One region of the Novosphingobium sp. TH158 genome, then DNA from elsewhere that is predicted to be linked to it. Evidence: predicted binding sites of a transcription regulator. Region 1 holds the regulator's gene; the other holds the start of a gene.
The links. Region 1 encodes LexA, which represses DNA repair genes until DNA is damaged. Its sites were predicted from a motif close to GTTCCNCNCTTGTTCT; they were not measured.

Region 1 (7,764 bases):
TTCGGGCCTCACGCACTTGCTGTCGATCAGCGGGCTGCACGTCAGCGCGGTGATCGCCGCGACCTGGTTCCTCGCCATGCGGCTGTTCGGATTGTGGCCCTGGCTGGTGCTGCGTTTTCGGTTACCGCTGCTGGCCGCCGCCAGCGCCGCGCTGGTCGGCATTGGCTATACCCTGCTGACGGGCGCGGAGGTGCCCACCATCCGGTCCTGCCTGGGCGCGCTGCTGGTTCTCGCGGCCCTGGCCATCGGGCGCGAGCCTTTGAGCTTGCGAATGGTTGCCGTGGCAGCGTTCATCGTCATGCTGTTCTGGCCGGAAGCGGTGGTCGGGCCCAGCTTCCAGATGAGTTTTGCCGCGGTGATCGCTATCGTTGCTTTGCATGGCGCGGCACCGGTCCATGCCTTTCTTGCACCGCGTGAGGAGCCGTGGTGGCAGCACGGCATGCGGCGATTGGCCATGTTGCTGCTGACGGGCGTGGTCATCGAATTCGCCCTGATGCCGATCGGGCTTTTTCATTTTCACCGCGCCGGGGTTTACGGCGCGGCTGCCAACGTGATCGCCATTCCCTTGACGACCTTCGTTTCGATGCCGCTGATCGCGCTGGCACTGCTTTTCGATGCGGTGGGAGCGGGCGGGCCGTTCTGGTGGCTGGCGGGCAAGTCGCTCGAACTGATGCTGGCGCTTGCGCACTGGGTTGCGGCCCGGCCGGGCGCGGTCACGCACCTTCCTGCGATGGGCGCGGGTGGTTTTGCGCTATTTGTCGCCGGAGGATTGTGGCTGGCCCTGTGGCGAGGACGGGTGCGCTTTGCCGGACTGCTGCCCATCGCGTTCGGGGTGGGGGCTCTTGCCATGCTTTCCCCGCCCGACCTGCTCGTTTCCGGCGACGGTCGCCATGTTGGCATTACCCGCCTGGCAGGTGACGAACTGGTCGTGCTGCGCGACGCGAGAAGTGACTACGCCCGCGACAACCTGACCGAACTGGCCGGCATGAATGGCCGGGTGCGACGGATCGACGAGGTGCCGCAGGCACGCTGCAGCTCGGAATTCTGTGCACTTGAACTGGAACGGGGTGGCCGGACCTGGCACCTGCTTATGGCTCGGGGAACGGAGTGGGTGTCCATGCGCGATCTGCTGGCTGCCTGCGAACTGAGCGATATCGTCATTGCCGACCGGTGGCTGCCCCGGGCATGCAAGCCCCGCGTGCTCAAGGCCGACCGGTCGCTTCTCGACCAGACCGGGGGGCTAACGATAGACCTTGGCTCTGGCCGCGTCCGCAGCGTGGCCGAGGGGCAGGGGGAACATGGCTGGTGGGCGCCCGCCGTCCGTCCGCCGCGTTCGCCGGACACGGAAAAAGGGGCCGGCAAAGCGCCAGCCCCAAATCCATCTGCAACCGCTTCGAAAGCTCAGTGATAGCGCCGCAAAAGGCCGGCCAGCTTACCCTGAACCTCTACCTCGCCGGGGCCGTAGTGCTGCGGATCGTAGGCCGCATTTGCCGGATCGAGCCGGACACCGCCCTGTTCGCGGTGGAGGTACTTGAGCGTAGCCTCCTCGCCCCGAACGAGCGCAACGACGATTTCGCCGTCGCGCGCGGTGTTGGTCTTGCGGATCAGCGCGAAATCGCCATCGAGGATGCCGGCTTCGACCATCGAATCACCGGATACTTCGAGGGCAAAGTGTTCACCTGGCCCGAGCAAGGCGGCAGGAACCGGCAAGCTTGACTGGCCTTCCAATGCTTCGATCGGCACGCCGGCAGCGATCCGGCCGTGCAGCGGAATTTCGATCACGTCGTTCGCCGGTTCCGGACGCGCGGCAGGCGCGCGCAGGGGCGGGGTGACCGTGTTGGTGTTCGCCGGTGCGGGCTTGGTTGCCCGCGGCGAGGCATCTTCAGGTTGCCGTAGCACTTCCAGTGCGCGGGCCCGGTTGGGCAGGCGGCGGATGAACCCGCGTTCCTCAAGTGCGGAAATCAGGCGATGGACGCCGGACTTCGACTTGAGATCAAGCGCTTCCTTCATTTCCTCAAACGAGGGGGAAATTCCCGTTTCCTCCAGCTTGGCCTGGATGAAGCGGATCAATTCGTGCTGCTTGCGCGTCAGCATCGGCCGTCACTCCTCAACCCGAACGGCAAATGTTCTTGCGCCGTTCAGTGAACGAATGAGGAACAATTAAGCAACGATTCGGGACAAGTCAAGCGCGGCTCAAGCAATGCCCCCGTTTCCGAGGAAATGGACGTCGACCTTCTCGCCCGCATGGCGCGCGGGCGATCCCGCCGGCCGGTCGATGAGCACCTGCGCCGCCGCCATCGCTGCAAGGGCGCCGCTGTCCTGCTGGGTCAGAACCTCTACGCCTCCGTCCGAGAGCCTGCCCCGCAGGAACTCTCGCCGGTCGCCGCCTGGCTGCATTGCCGAGGCCAGCGGCAGCGGGATGGGGCACGGCAGGGGCTGGCCTGCCCCCAGGCTGGCGCGCAACAGTGGAAGCAGGAACAGGAATGCCGTGACGTGGCTCGATACCGGGTTGCCGGGAAGGCCCAGGATCACCTGCGCTCCTCGCGTTGCGACCAGAAGCGGCTTGCCGGGCTTGATCGCCACCTTCCAGAAGTCGAGGGTTCCGCCGGCCTGTTCGATTGCCGGGCGGATCAGGTCGTGATCGCCCACCGAGGCTCCGCCCGTGGTCACGACCACGTCGGCATCGCGTGCATCGTGGAAAGCCCTGGCGAGGGCTTCAAGGTCGTCGCGAACGGGTCCGATGCGGCTGACGGTGCAGGGGTTCGCCGCGAGCAGCGCGGCAATCATGGCGCCATTGCTGGCGGGTACCTGGTGTGCGGGACAGAGTTCGGGATCCTCGGCCAGTTCATCGCCGCTGTCGATGATGACAACATGAGGAACCCGGCGGACCGGCAAGTGCTTGTGCCCCGCAGCGATGGCCAGCGCGAGCTGGGCAGGGCCGATACGGGCGCCGGCCGGCAGAAGCTCGTGATCCAGTGCGAAGTCCGATCCGCAACGGCGGATATGCTTGCCCGGCGGAGACGGCGGGGTTCCTGTCAGTTCAATCCGCTCGCCGGCACGGACGATGTCTTCCTGCAGGATCACCGCATCGGCCCCGGCCGGCATGAGCGCGCCAGTTGATATCCGTACGGCCTGTCCCGGTTCGATGCTGCCGGCAAAGGGATGTCCGGCGGCACTTTCTCCGATCACGGTCCAGGGGCCGGCAAGATCCGGTCCGGTCACGGCATAGCCGTCCATCGCCGAAACATGGGCAGCGGGCTGGGTGCGGCGCGCCTTCAAAGGTTCAAGCAGATAACGCCCCAGAGCAGAGGCGACATCGACGTTCTCGGTCCTCAGCCTTGGTGCCAGTGCCAGCAGGCGTGACTGTGCCTCTTCCAGGGGCAGCATGGCGCTCACTCCGGAGCCTTCCAGTCGCCGGACTTGCCGCCGGACTTGGACAGCAACCGGACTTCTTCGACGACCATCGCCTTGTCGATGGCCTTGGCCATGTCGTAAATCGTCAGCAGGGCGATCGAGCAGGCGGTCATTGCCTCCATCTCGACCCCGGTGCGACCGCTGAGCGATGCGCTGGCCGTTGCACGCAGGGCATTGTCTTCGAACGTGAAGTCCACCGTAACGGAATCGAGCGCGAGCGGATGGCACAGCGGGATAAGCTCCGCCGTCTTCTTGGCCGCCATGATCCCCGCAATCCGGGCCGTGGCAATGACATCGCCCTTGGGAACTTCGCCATCACGGATGGCCGCCAGAGCCGATCGGGACATGCGGATGCGCCCCGTGGCGACCGCCACGCGCCGGGTTTCCGCCTTGCCGCCGATGTCCACCATGCGGGCGCGGCCTTGTTCGTCGAGATGGGTCAGTTCCGTCATGCCCCGCCTCTTGCCAGAAGCGGGGCAGGCTGGACAAGCTTTCAGGCAGGCAGGTCTGCGGTAGACCGGATGAACGGCATCGCCGCGCGGAACTGGGCGTGCTTGGCCTCGCCCTTGTCGAGCAGTTCGACGGCGTTAACCACATGGGCAAAGGCCAGCAGCAGGTTCATGAGATTGGTCTGCTTCGCATCGAGCTCGCCGAGCGGGGTTTGGTCAAGATATTCCAGCGCGCGGGGAACGTGGTCCTTGGCGATCTGGTAGAAGGCCTTGCGCTGGGCGTCGGTGCTTTCAGTGCGCCGGGCATCGCGGTTGGCAGTGCCGTGAACGGCCCAGAAATCGACAAAGGGTTCGAGAACCTCGAAGCCATCGGGAAGTTGCTGGTTGCTCATGCCGGTTCTCCCTTGGCGGCCTGTTCTGCCTGCCACGCCTCGATTTCCTTTGCCACGCACTGGTAGAGGTGGCGGCAGAGGCCCTCCATCGTCATGAAATGGATGTTCTTGATGGCGCCGGAAAGCAGGCCTTTCTGTGCGCGGCGGATGATGTTGACGTCCTCGATATGGATGTCGTGGATCGATGCCAGCGAATATTCGCGGGCATAGCGCTTGCTCGCGCTGTCATCCGCACCGACCCAATAGACGCGGAACACGCCCCGGCTTTTGGTTGCAGAGATCGGATAGACCTTGTGGCTGAAGTGCTGGATGGGCGTGCCGATGATGAAGAAGCTGGGGAAGATGGCGAAGTAGGTGCGATCGTGCGGTCCGCCGATGACGCCTTCCTCCATCCCGAACTTCGCCGCGAGGCCGAAGTTGTAACCCTGCATCGGAGTGATCTTCGGCGTCGGGTTGCTCCAGATTTCCTGAGTGCGGTTGTTGCCGTCGAAGGTGTAGTCGGTGGGATAGCCATAGAGGTTGTCCGGGTGGACCGTGGCAATGCCGGTCAGCCCGTGGACATGGCGCAGGTGATAGTTTTCCTGGAAGTTGTCGTAGGTGATCTTCCAGTTTGCATCGATCTCGTAGCTGTACTCGGCAAAATGCGTCGCGCGAGCGACCGGCAGCTTTTCCATGCCCTCTGCGTAGGCACCCAGATGCTCAAGCAGGGTCTGGCGCGGATTGGGATCGAGATTGATGAAGATCAGGCCGGCGTGTGTATCGACCGAAACCTTCGGAATCTTGCAGTCCTTCTTTTCAAGCGCGAAGCGTTCGAAATCCGGGGCCGCGATCAGGCGGCCGTCATCGCCGAAGTTCCAGAAGTGATAGGGGCACAGGAAGTTCGCGCCCTTGCCGCTTTCCTCCTCGACGAGCTGGGTGCCGCGATGCGTGCAGGCGTTGTAGAAGGCGCGGATCTGGCCATCCTTGCCCCGCACGATGAGGATCGAGGCGTTGGCGAATTCGAGTTCGCGACGGATCCACGTCCCCGGTTCGGGCAGTTCGCAGACATGGCCGACCTCGATCCAGGTCCGCATGAATATCGCCTGGCGTTCCAGTTCGAACCACTCGGGATCGTAATAGGCCTTCGCCGGGATGGGATCGGTGCCAAGCCAGGCAACCTTTTCCTCGGGACTGGTATAGACCTTGGTCTGTTCGTTCATTGCGCTCTCCCGCAAGTCCGGCGCGAATCAGCGCAGGCTGCAGGAGACAAGTTGCCACAGTGTTGTTGTAATTATTTGACCGGGGTCAAATTCAGCCGTTGAGCAGGCAGCGGGTCGCCGCTTCGACATCGGCCTGCCGCATCAGGCTTTCGCCGACGAGGAAGGTGCGTACGCCCGCGCGGGCAAGGCGCTCGATATCCGCATGGCTGTTGATGCCGCTTTCGCCCACCAGCAGCGAGCCTTCCGGTGCCAGCGGGGCAAGCCGCTCGGTGGTGCCAAGGTCGGTGACGAAGCGCTTCAGGTCGCGGTTGTTGACGCCGATAAGGCGCGACTTGAGCCGCGCGGCGCGCTCCATCTCCGCCTCGTTGTGCACTTCTACCAGCACGTCCATGCCGCGTTCCACCGCGGCGGATTCAATTTCCGCCATCTGGGCATCGGACAGGGCGGCAACGATGATGAGGATGGCATCGGCGCCAATGGCCCGTGCTTCGGCACACTGCCAGGGATCGACCATGAAGTCCTTGCGGATAACCGGCAGGTCGCAGGCTGCGCGCGCTGCAACCAGGTAATCTTCGTGGCCCTGGAAATAGGGGGCATCGGTCAGCACCGAAAGGCAGGCTGCGCCACCAGCCTGATAGGCGCGGGCGTGGGCAGGGGGATCGAAATCCGCCCGGATCAGGCCTTTTGACGGGCTGGCCTTCTTGATCTCTGCGATCAGGGCAAAGTGGCTGGCGGCCGCCTTGCGCAGGGCTGATTCAAAACCGCGCGGAGCGGTCTGCCCGCCCGCCATGGCATCAAGATCGGCCACCGTGCGGACCGCCTTGCGGCGGGCAACTTCGGCACGCGTGGTGTCGCAGATTTCGGTGAGCTTGTCGGTCATTTCGTTGCGTCGATCCAGCAGTCGAGCAGGCCCTTGGCCAGCCCCTTGTCGATGGCTTCAGCGGCTTCCTGTGCGCCTTCGCGCCAGTCCGAGACTTCGCCGGCCACCAGCAGCGCAGCGGCAGAATTGAACAGCACGGCATCGCGGTATGGGCCAGTCTCGCCCAACAGCAGCCCGTTGAGCGCGGCTGCGTTGAAGGCAGGGTCTCCGCCACGGATGGCTTCGATCGGTGCCTCGCCAAGACCGGCATCACCGGGCGAGACGCGGCGCATCGAGAGGTTTTCGCCCGTAACGATGGCCAGTTCGTTGCCGCCGGCAAGGCTCAGCTCGTCAAGTCCTTCATCGCCGCAGACGACAAAGGTCTGGTCGGTTCCCAGCCGGGCAATCGCCTCGGCATAGATCGGGACATAGGCTGGCCGGGCAATGCCGACGAGCTGGCGTTTGACCCGTGCCGGGTTGGCCAGGGGGCCGAGCAGATTGAAGATTGTCCGACGGCCGATGGCGCGGCGGATGGGCATGATCCGGCCCATGGCAGGGTGGTGGGCCCCGGCGAACAGGAAGCAGATGCCGATCTCGCCCAGCGTTGCCTCTGCCGTCTCTGCGGCGCGGGCAAGGTTGAGGCCCAGTGCCTCAAGCGTATCTGCGGCGCCGGCCTTGCTGGAGGCGGCGCGGTTGCCATGCTTGGCCACCGGCACCCCGCAGGCTGCGATCACGATGGCAACGGCTGTGGAGACGTTGAGCGTGTGCTGACCGTCGCCGCCGGTGCCGCAGACATCGATGGCATTGTCCGGTGCGGCGACCGGGATCATCCGCGCGCGCATGGCGCTGGCGGCACCGGCGATTTCCTCTGCCGTTTCGCCGCGCTCGGTCATATCGATGAGGATGCGGGCGATCTCTTCATCGGGGATTTCGCCGTCGAGCATCTGCCCGAACAGCGTCTCCGCTTCGCTGAAGGCCAGACTCACGCCGGCACCTTGGCGTCGATGCCGCAGATCTTCAGGAAGTTTGCCAGCATGGCGTGTCCATGTTCAGTGGCGATGGATTCGGGATGGAACTGAACGCCATGGATCGGCAGTTCGCGATGGCGAAAGCCCATCACGTGGCCATCGTCGCTGCGGGCGTTGACCACCAGGCACTCCGGGATGTCGGTCACGATCAGCGAATGATACCGGGTGGCGGTGAACGGCGAGGGGAGGCCTGCGAACAGGCCGGTGCCATCGTGCGTGACGGGCGAGGTCTTGCCGTGCATCAGCCCGCCGCGCACCACCTTGCCGCCAAAGAACTGGCCGATGGACTGGTGGCCGAGGCACACGCCCAGCAAGGGCAATTTCGCTTCCGCCGCCGCGCCTACCAGTTCCAGGCTGATGCCAGCCTCGTTCGGGGTGCAGGGCCCGGGCGAGATCAGGAAACCCTGCGCGCCAGAGCTGATC
Region 2 (7,764 bases), on a different contig from region 1:
GTGGGTTACTTCATCGCGGTCTTTACCTGGAACTGGTGGGTACGGCACAAGCGCCGCGTGAAACTTGAAGGCATGAAGGCGGATCAGGGGTGAGCGCTTCGGCGCAATCTCCCAAGCAATCCCGGACCGAATGGCTGGCACTCGTGCTGGCCGTTGCGGCGTCGTTCGCCCTCGTCTGGTTCGCCACGCGCTCTGTCGCGGTCCTGGCAGGTTTTGCCGGCGGAACCATTGCCCTTGGCGGAATTGCCTTCCTTTTCATCCGCCGTCGCGGGCCCGAACCGCAGGCCGAATGGGCCTTGCCGGACTGGTCGGTTACCGTCGCTGCGATTGCCCGGCCCGATGCCGGAATGTGCATCACCGATCGCGCCGGGCGGCTGACCTGCGCCAATGCCCTGTTCGAAAGCTGGTTCGGCACCGGCCAGTCGCCGCCCAAGCTTGACGTCGATGGCCCCTCGCTCGAACGGCTGGCCAAGGCGGCGCGCACGGCCTGGCGCGACGGGTTGGGCACTGCCGACCTTGTCGAAGGGGCACAGGGCCGATGGCGGGCCGAGGCGGAGCGGGCCGGGCGGGGCGACGATTACCTCGTATGGCGCTTTGCCCCGCTGACGGTCGCCGACCCCATTGCCGATACCGTCCGCGCCATCGAGGGCAAGGCCGGCCGCGCCATGGCGAAATACGGCATTGCCGCCGCATTGGTCGATGCCGATGGCATGATCCGCAGCGCCAGCCCCGGCTTTGTCGAACGCGCGACCGGCGATCCGCGCGCGCTGGTAACCGGCAAGCCGTTCGTCTCGTTCCTCCAGCAGGACGACCGCGAGAGGTTGAGCTGGGCGCGCGAAGGCCGGCGCGGCGCGGCGCTGACCATGTACTACGTGCCGGTCGCCGATCCCGACGGGCCAGAGCCAGACATGGACGAAACGCCTTCGCTGATGCTGGTGGTAGACGCCGGCATCGCCATCGGCAGCAGTCCGGAGCGGGATGTCCCCACCGCCGCCCCGCATCTGGAAGCGCTGCTAGGGCAGTTGCCGCTCGGCCTCGCCATGGCCGATCGCGATGGGCACATGCTGTTTGCCAACCCCGCCTTCATGCGTGCGGCCGGGATGGAGGGCGAGCCGCCTCCGCCCTATCCGACCGACCTGGTGGTCAAGGAAGACAAGGGCGCGCTCTCCGATGCGGTGCGCCGTTTTGCCCAGGGACCGGCCGCCAGCGGCGATATCGCCGTGCGGCTCAAGCATCAGCCGGACGAGCCGGTTTCGCTCAGCCTTGCCGGCGTTCGCGGGCTTGGCGAAGCCGCCGTGCTGCTGGGGCTTACCGACAGCACCGAGGAAACCCGGCTTAAGCGACAGGTCGCCCAGGCCACCAAGATGCAGGCGGTGGGCCAACTCGCCGGCGGCGTGGCGCACGATTTCAATAATGTGCTCACCGCCATCCTCGGGACCTGCGATCTCATGCTGCTGCGTCATACGCCGGGCGACAGCGACTATGACGATATCCAGCAGATCCGCGCCAATTCAAACCGCGCGGCCTCACTGACCCGACAGCTGCTTGCCTTCAGTCGCCAGCAGACGCTGCGCCCCGAAGTGCTGCAATTGCCCGATGTCGTCGCCGATATCGGCCAGATGCTGAAGCGGCTGGTGGGCGAGAAGATCCAGTTCACCATCACCCATGACCGCGATCTCGGCCCGGTCCGTGCCGATCCGACCCAGCTGGAACAGGTGATCGTCAACCTGGTGGTCAATGCGCGCGATGCCATGGCGGGCAAGCTGGATGGGCACGCAAAGCTTACGCTCTCCACCCGCCGGATCACCGCCGACACCGTGCGCGCCATGCGCAGCGAGATCATCCCGCAGGGCGATTATACCGCGCTGGTGGTCGAGGACACGGGCAGCGGCATTGCGCCTGAGCACCTCGGCAAGATTTTCGAACCCTTCTTCACCACCAAGGAGCAGGGCCGCGGAACCGGGCTGGGGCTGTCGACCGTCTATGGCATCGTCAAGCAATCCGGCGGCTTCATCTTTGCTGATAGCGAGCAGGGCCGGGGCACCAGGTTCACCGTTTACCTGCCCGTCCACCACGGCGAACCGGCCGCAGCCGGCGATGTCGCAAAAGCCGAGCCGAAGGCCGCCTGGGGCGGCGGCGGGCGCGTGCTGCTGGTCGAGGATGAGGACACCGTCCGCGCCGTTGCCGAACGCGCTCTCTCCCGCGCCGGCTACACGGTCACCTGCGCCTCCGATGGCGAAGAAGGGCTGGAACTGGTGCAGCAGGGCGGCGAGTTCGACCTTGTCGTTTCCGATGTCGTCATGCCGGTGATGGATGGCCCCGCCATGGCCAAGGCGATCCGCAAGCTGCATCCGGGCATGCCGGTGCTGTTCATGTCGGGCTATGCCGAGGAACAGCTGCGCAAGGAAATCGACCTCGAAGGCGTCCATTTCCTGCCAAAGCCGTTCTCGGTCCAGCAGATCAGCGACAAGGTGGGGACCGTGCTCGGAGCCCGGTGAGCGGCGTTCCGGCAATGAGAACAAAAAAAGATCGTTCCACTCTTGTTCCGTAGGAACAAATGCGATACACGAATCGCAGAGGTTGACCTTTCCGGTCGCCGCCACCTAGGCAGAGGGGACTAACCATGGCAGCGCAGCTCAAGCTGATTCAGGAAGGCAAAGACAAGGATATGGACCGGCAGAAGGCGCTTGAAGCGGCACTCGCACAGATCGATCGGGCGTTCGGCAAGGGGTCGGCAATGAAGCTCGGATCGAAAGAGGCGATGGAGGTGGAAGCCATTTCCACCGGCAGCCTCGGGCTCGATATCGCGCTGGGCATCGGTGGCCTGCCGCGTGGCCGCGTGATCGAGATCTACGGGCCGGAAAGCTCGGGCAAGACCACGCTTGCCCTCCATGCGATTGCCGAGGCGCAGAAGGGCGGCGGCACGGCTGCCTTCGTCGATGCCGAGCACGCGCTCGATCCCGTCTATGCCAAGAAGCTGGGCGTCGACATCGATGAACTGATCGTTTCGCAGCCCGATACGGGTGAGCAGGCGCTGGAAATCGTCGACACGCTGGTGCGCTCCAATGCCATCGACGTGCTGGTGGTGGACTCGGTTGCCGCACTGGTTCCCCGCGCCGAAATCGAAGGCGAAATGGGTGACAGCCACGTCGGCCTCCAGGCCCGCCTGATGAGCCAGGCCCTGCGCAAGCTCACCGGTTCGATCAGCCGCTCGCGCTGCATGGTGATCTTCATCAACCAGGTGCGCATGAAGATCGGCGTGATGTACGGCAATCCGGAAACCACCACCGGCGGCAACGCGCTCAAGTTCTACGCCTCGGTCCGCCTCGACATTCGCCGCACCGGCCAGATCAAGGACCGCGACGATATCGTCGGCAACACCACCCGCGTGAAGGTCGTCAAGAACAAGGTGGCCCCGCCGTTCAAGCAGGTCGAATTCGACATCATGTATGGCGAAGGCATTTCGAAGATCGGCGAAATCCTCGATCTCGGCGTCAAGGCCGGCATCGTCGAAAAGTCGGGCGCGTGGTTCTCCTATGACTCGATCCGCATCGGTCAGGGGCGCGAGAATGCCAAGACCTACCTCAAGGAAAATCCCGAAGTTTGCGACCGTCTGGAAGCCGCGATCCGCGGCCGGACCGACAAGGTCGCCGAAGAGATGATGTCCGGCCCGGACGCGGACGACGACATCTGATCTTCAAGGAGCCGCCAAGCCCGCGCCTCGGCGCGGGTGGCTCGGAACCAGCAGCCGGCGCGAAGGTCCCCCCTTCGCGCCGGTTTCCGTTTGTTCGCTTCACGCAGCCTCGGCCAGCCTTGCCCTTACGACCTCGTCGGCCTGCTTGCCGCCCAGTTCCGACAGATGGTCGAATGTCGCCGTGAAGCTCGCCAGGCCCTGACTCATGGAGCGCAATTCGGAATCGAGACCGTGCAGACCGGCTTCGGGCAACAGTGCTTCGACGCGCTCCCAGCGGGCCCAGTCGGGGTGCGGAGACAGACCAAGGATCTGGCCCCGGCGACTGGAAAGAACCGACCCGGCCTTCGATCCCGTGCCGGCAGGCGTATCGACGCTGATCCGGACGACCGGTTCAAGCAGGTAGGGGGAGGCCATAGCCAGAGCTTCGCCCATGGCCATCCTGCCCGCGATCCGGAATGCAAGCTCGCTCGAATCGACGGAGTGGCACGATCCGTCGGTCAGTGTCACTGCGACATCGACCACCGGAAAGCCGAGCGGACCGCGCTCCATGGCATCCCTGATACCCGCTTCGACAGCGGGGATATATTGCCGCGGGATGGCGCCGCCGGTGATCCGGTCCTCGAAGACAAAGCCCGACCCGCGCTCGAGCGGGCGGATCTCGATCACGCAATCGCCGTACTGTCCGTGTCCGCCCGACTGTTTCTTGTGCCGCCCCCGCGCCCCGGCCGCCTTGCGGATCGATTCGCGATAGGCGATTCGCGGTGGGCGGCCTTGCACGGCCACGCCATAGCGCCGCTCCAGCCGCGACAGCACGACCGACAAGTGCTCGTTGTTGATGCCGCGCAGCACGGTCTCATGGCTGGCATCATCCTGCAGCCATTGAAGCGCCGGGTCTTCCTCGCACAGGCGGTGAAGCGCGGTGGAGAGCTTGACGTCATCCTTGCGATCACGCGTGGAGATCGCGATCGCCGCATTGCGCACCGGTGCGCCGATTGGCGTTTCGCCAAGAACCCCGGCGCTCCGGCTGCCCAGCAGCGAGCCGGGCCGGGCACCGTCCACCTTGGCCACGGCGATCACGTCTCCGGGTGCTGCGCGGGCCTGTTTCGCGGTCTTTTCACCCTGCACGAAAAAGATCGATCCGGTGCGCGACGGCTCCCCATCGACCAGGAGCTCGGCACCTTCGCTCAGCGGTTCGCCCAGCACCCGGCCGAGCGCCAGCCGTCCCATGGCGCCGGCATTGGTTACCTTGAAAACATGCAACGCGCCGCCCCCGGCCAGTCCAACGCGCTCGCTCGCTGCGACCGGCGTGGGAGCCTCGTGGCGCAGGAACTTGAGCAGTCGGTGCACGCCGCCATCCCCAAGCGCCGAACCAAGCAGCACGGGCACGATCTTGTTCGCACCAGTATCGGCGGCAAGGTCGCCCATTACAGTTGCCTGCTCCGGCTGCTCGTCCATCAGCAGGGCTTCCATTAGCGCAACGTCGAAATCGGCCAGCGTTTCGAGCAGGTGCGTGCGCTCTTCCTTCTCACGCAGCAGCACGTCGCCCGGGATTTCCACCCGCTCGCTTTCCTTGCCGGGGCGGTAGCGATAGGCCCGTTCCAGCGCGAGATCGACGTAGCCGGTAACATGGTCCCCCTCGCGAATGGGAATCTGCCGCAGGGCTAGCGGTTCGCGGCTCATCGGCTGCAATTCGGCCACCAGTTCGCGCACGGCCCCGGCGCGGGCGGTTTCGATCTTGTTGACGAATATCGCGTGCGGCAGGCCCAGCTCGTCCAGCCGCCGCAGCACGGGTTCTACCAGCGCGGCGCGTTCGGGCGAGGGGTCTATCACCACCAGCGCCATGTCGGCCGCTGGCAGGGCCGCGAGCGCATCGGCAGCAAAACCGGGCGCACCGGGGGTGTCTATCAGGGCAAAGCGATCGCCCATGTAGTCGAAATGCATCAGGTTCAGCTCGGTCGAGCCGCGTCGCGCCCGGGCCTCGGGGCTGGTATCGCCCACCGTATTGCCCGCCTCTACCGAACCCTGCCGGTTGATCGCGCCACTGGCAAATAGCAGCGCCTCCGCCAGGCTGGTCTTACCCGTGCCTGCCGGTCCGACCAGAACGACCGCACGGGTGGCTTTGCTGCCATCGGGTGTACTGCCAAACGGGGTGTTGCCCATTGTCCGCCTCCTCGTCGATGAGGCGCGCCGGGCGCTCCGTGCGTCAGACGCGCACTGGGACATGGGAAGGGATGGTCTGCCTCTTGCCGGTGAGTCGCAAGCGGAATCTGCATTGCTGCGCCAGAGGGCGGTGCCTAGACAGGGGGCATGACCGATGTTCGAGACTGGCAGGAAGGCGTGGGCAAGGCCTGGGCCGCATCGTGGAAGCTGACTGACCGGTCCTTCGCCGGCCTGACCGCGCAATTGCTCGATACGCTGTCCGGGATGCCGGGGCGCCGGGTGCTCGATATCGGCTGCGGGGCGGGTGAGCTTTCGCTGGCGCTGGCCCGGCTGCGGCCCGATGCCGAAGTTATCGGCGTCGATGTTTCGGCAGACCTTCTCGCCGCGGCGCGCGATCGTGCGGGCGGCAATCCGCGGGTGCGCTTTATCGAGGCAGATGCGGCGGTGTGGAACGGCGACGGTTTCGAACCGGACCTGCTGGTTTCGCGTCACGGGGTGATGTTCTTCGATGATCCGCCGGCGGCTTTTGCCAATCTGCTGGACCTTGCCGCCCCGCAGGCGCGGATGATCTTCTCCTGCTTTCGCTCGCCGCAGGAAAACGGCTGGGCCAGCGGGCTTGCCGCGCTCCTGCCCGGCGGTGGTCCCAGGCCCGATCCCCATGCGCCGGGGCCCTTCGCCTTTGCCGATGCCGGGCGCGTCCACGCCCTGCTCGAAGAGGCGGGCTGGCATGGTGTGCGGATCGAGGCGCGCGATTTTGCCTATGTGGCAGGCACGGGGGATGGTCCCGTGGCCGATGCCATGGCCTTCTTCCAGCGGATCGGCCCTGCCGCCCCGGTCCTGCGCGCGCTGGAGGGCGAGGAGCGGCAGGCTATTCTTGAGCGGATGGAGCGCTGGCTGGGCGGCAACCTGCACGATAGCATGGTCGTGTTCCCTGCCGCCGCCTGGCAGGTCACCGCGCGCAAGGGTTGATCACCGGTTGACGAACCTGCGCCTAGAGACTTGCCGCATTTCCGCGCCTGCCCTATCGGCGCAGGCATGACTTCGACGAACGAAATCCGCCGCTCCTTCCTCGAATACTTCGGCCGTAACGGGCACGAGGTGGTGCAATCGGCGCCGCTGGTTCCCTACAACGACCCGACCCTGATGTTCACGAACGCCGGCATGGTGCCGTTCAAGAACGTTTTCACGGGGCTTGAGACGCGCGGCACCCCGCGTGCGACCAGCAGCCAGAAGTGCGTTCGCGCCGGTGGCAAGCACAACGATCTCGACAATGTGGGCTACACCGCGCGCCACCACACGTTCTTCGAGATGCTCGGCAACTTCTCGTTCGGCGACTATTTCAAGGAACAGGCGATCACCCACGCCTGGACCCTGCTGACCAAGGAATGGGGCCTTCCCAAGGAAAAGCTGCTCGCCACGGTCTATCACACCGATGACGAGGCGTTCGAGCTGTGGAAGAAGATCGCCGGTCTGCCCGAAGACCGCATCATCCGCATCCCCACCAAGGACAATTTCTGGGCCATGGGCGATGATGGCCCGTGCGGTCCGTGCTCGGAAATCTTCTTCGACCATGGCGATCACATCTGGGGCGGGCCTCCGGGATCGCCGGAGGAAGATGGCGATCGCTTCATCGAGATCTGGAACCTGGTGTTCATGCAGTTCGAGCAGGCGGCGGGCGAGATCGTTTCCGAACTGCCCAAGCCCAGCATCGACACCGGCATGGGGCTGGAACGTATTTCGGCCGTGCTGCAGGGCGTGCATGACAACTACGATACCGACACCTTCAAGGCGCTGATCGCCGCCAGCGAAAGCCTGACCGGCGTCAAGGCCGAGGGCGAGACGCAGGCTAGCCACCGCGTGATCGCGGACCACCTGCGCTCCACCTCGTTCCTGCTGGCAGACGGCGTGCT

Region 2: recA (recombinase RecA) is a predicted target of LexA. The motif match lies at 2,532-2,547, and genes of this name have one in related genera.

Annotation. Positions count from the first base shown of each region.
Region 1 is NZ_PKRT01000001.1:407,626-415,389, forward strand. It holds gene C0V78_RS02115 (ComEC/Rec2 family competence protein) at 1-1,408, shown strand, start outside; gene lexA (transcriptional repressor LexA) at 1,402-2,094, opposite strand; gene C0V78_RS02125 (molybdopterin molybdotransferase MoeA) at 2,194-3,387, opposite strand; gene moaC (cyclic pyranopterin monophosphate synthase MoaC) at 3,393-3,866, opposite strand; gene C0V78_RS02135 (hypothetical protein) at 3,908-4,255, opposite strand; gene C0V78_RS02140 (aromatic ring-hydroxylating dioxygenase subunit alpha) at 4,252-5,454, opposite strand; gene trpC (indole-3-glycerol phosphate synthase TrpC) at 5,546-6,334, opposite strand; gene trpD (anthranilate phosphoribosyltransferase) at 6,331-7,299, opposite strand; gene C0V78_RS02155 (aminodeoxychorismate/anthranilate synthase component II) at 7,296-7,764, opposite strand, start outside.
Region 2 is NZ_PKRT01000002.1:130,432-138,195, reverse strand. It holds gene C0V78_RS13715 (DUF2062 domain-containing protein) at 1-93, shown strand, start outside; gene C0V78_RS13710 (ATP-binding protein) at 90-2,498, shown strand; gene recA (recombinase RecA) at 2,624-3,694, shown strand; gene C0V78_RS13700 (elongation factor G) at 3,794-5,854, opposite strand; gene C0V78_RS13695 (trans-aconitate 2-methyltransferase) at 6,002-6,823, shown strand; gene alaS (alanine--tRNA ligase) at 6,890-7,764, shown strand, end outside.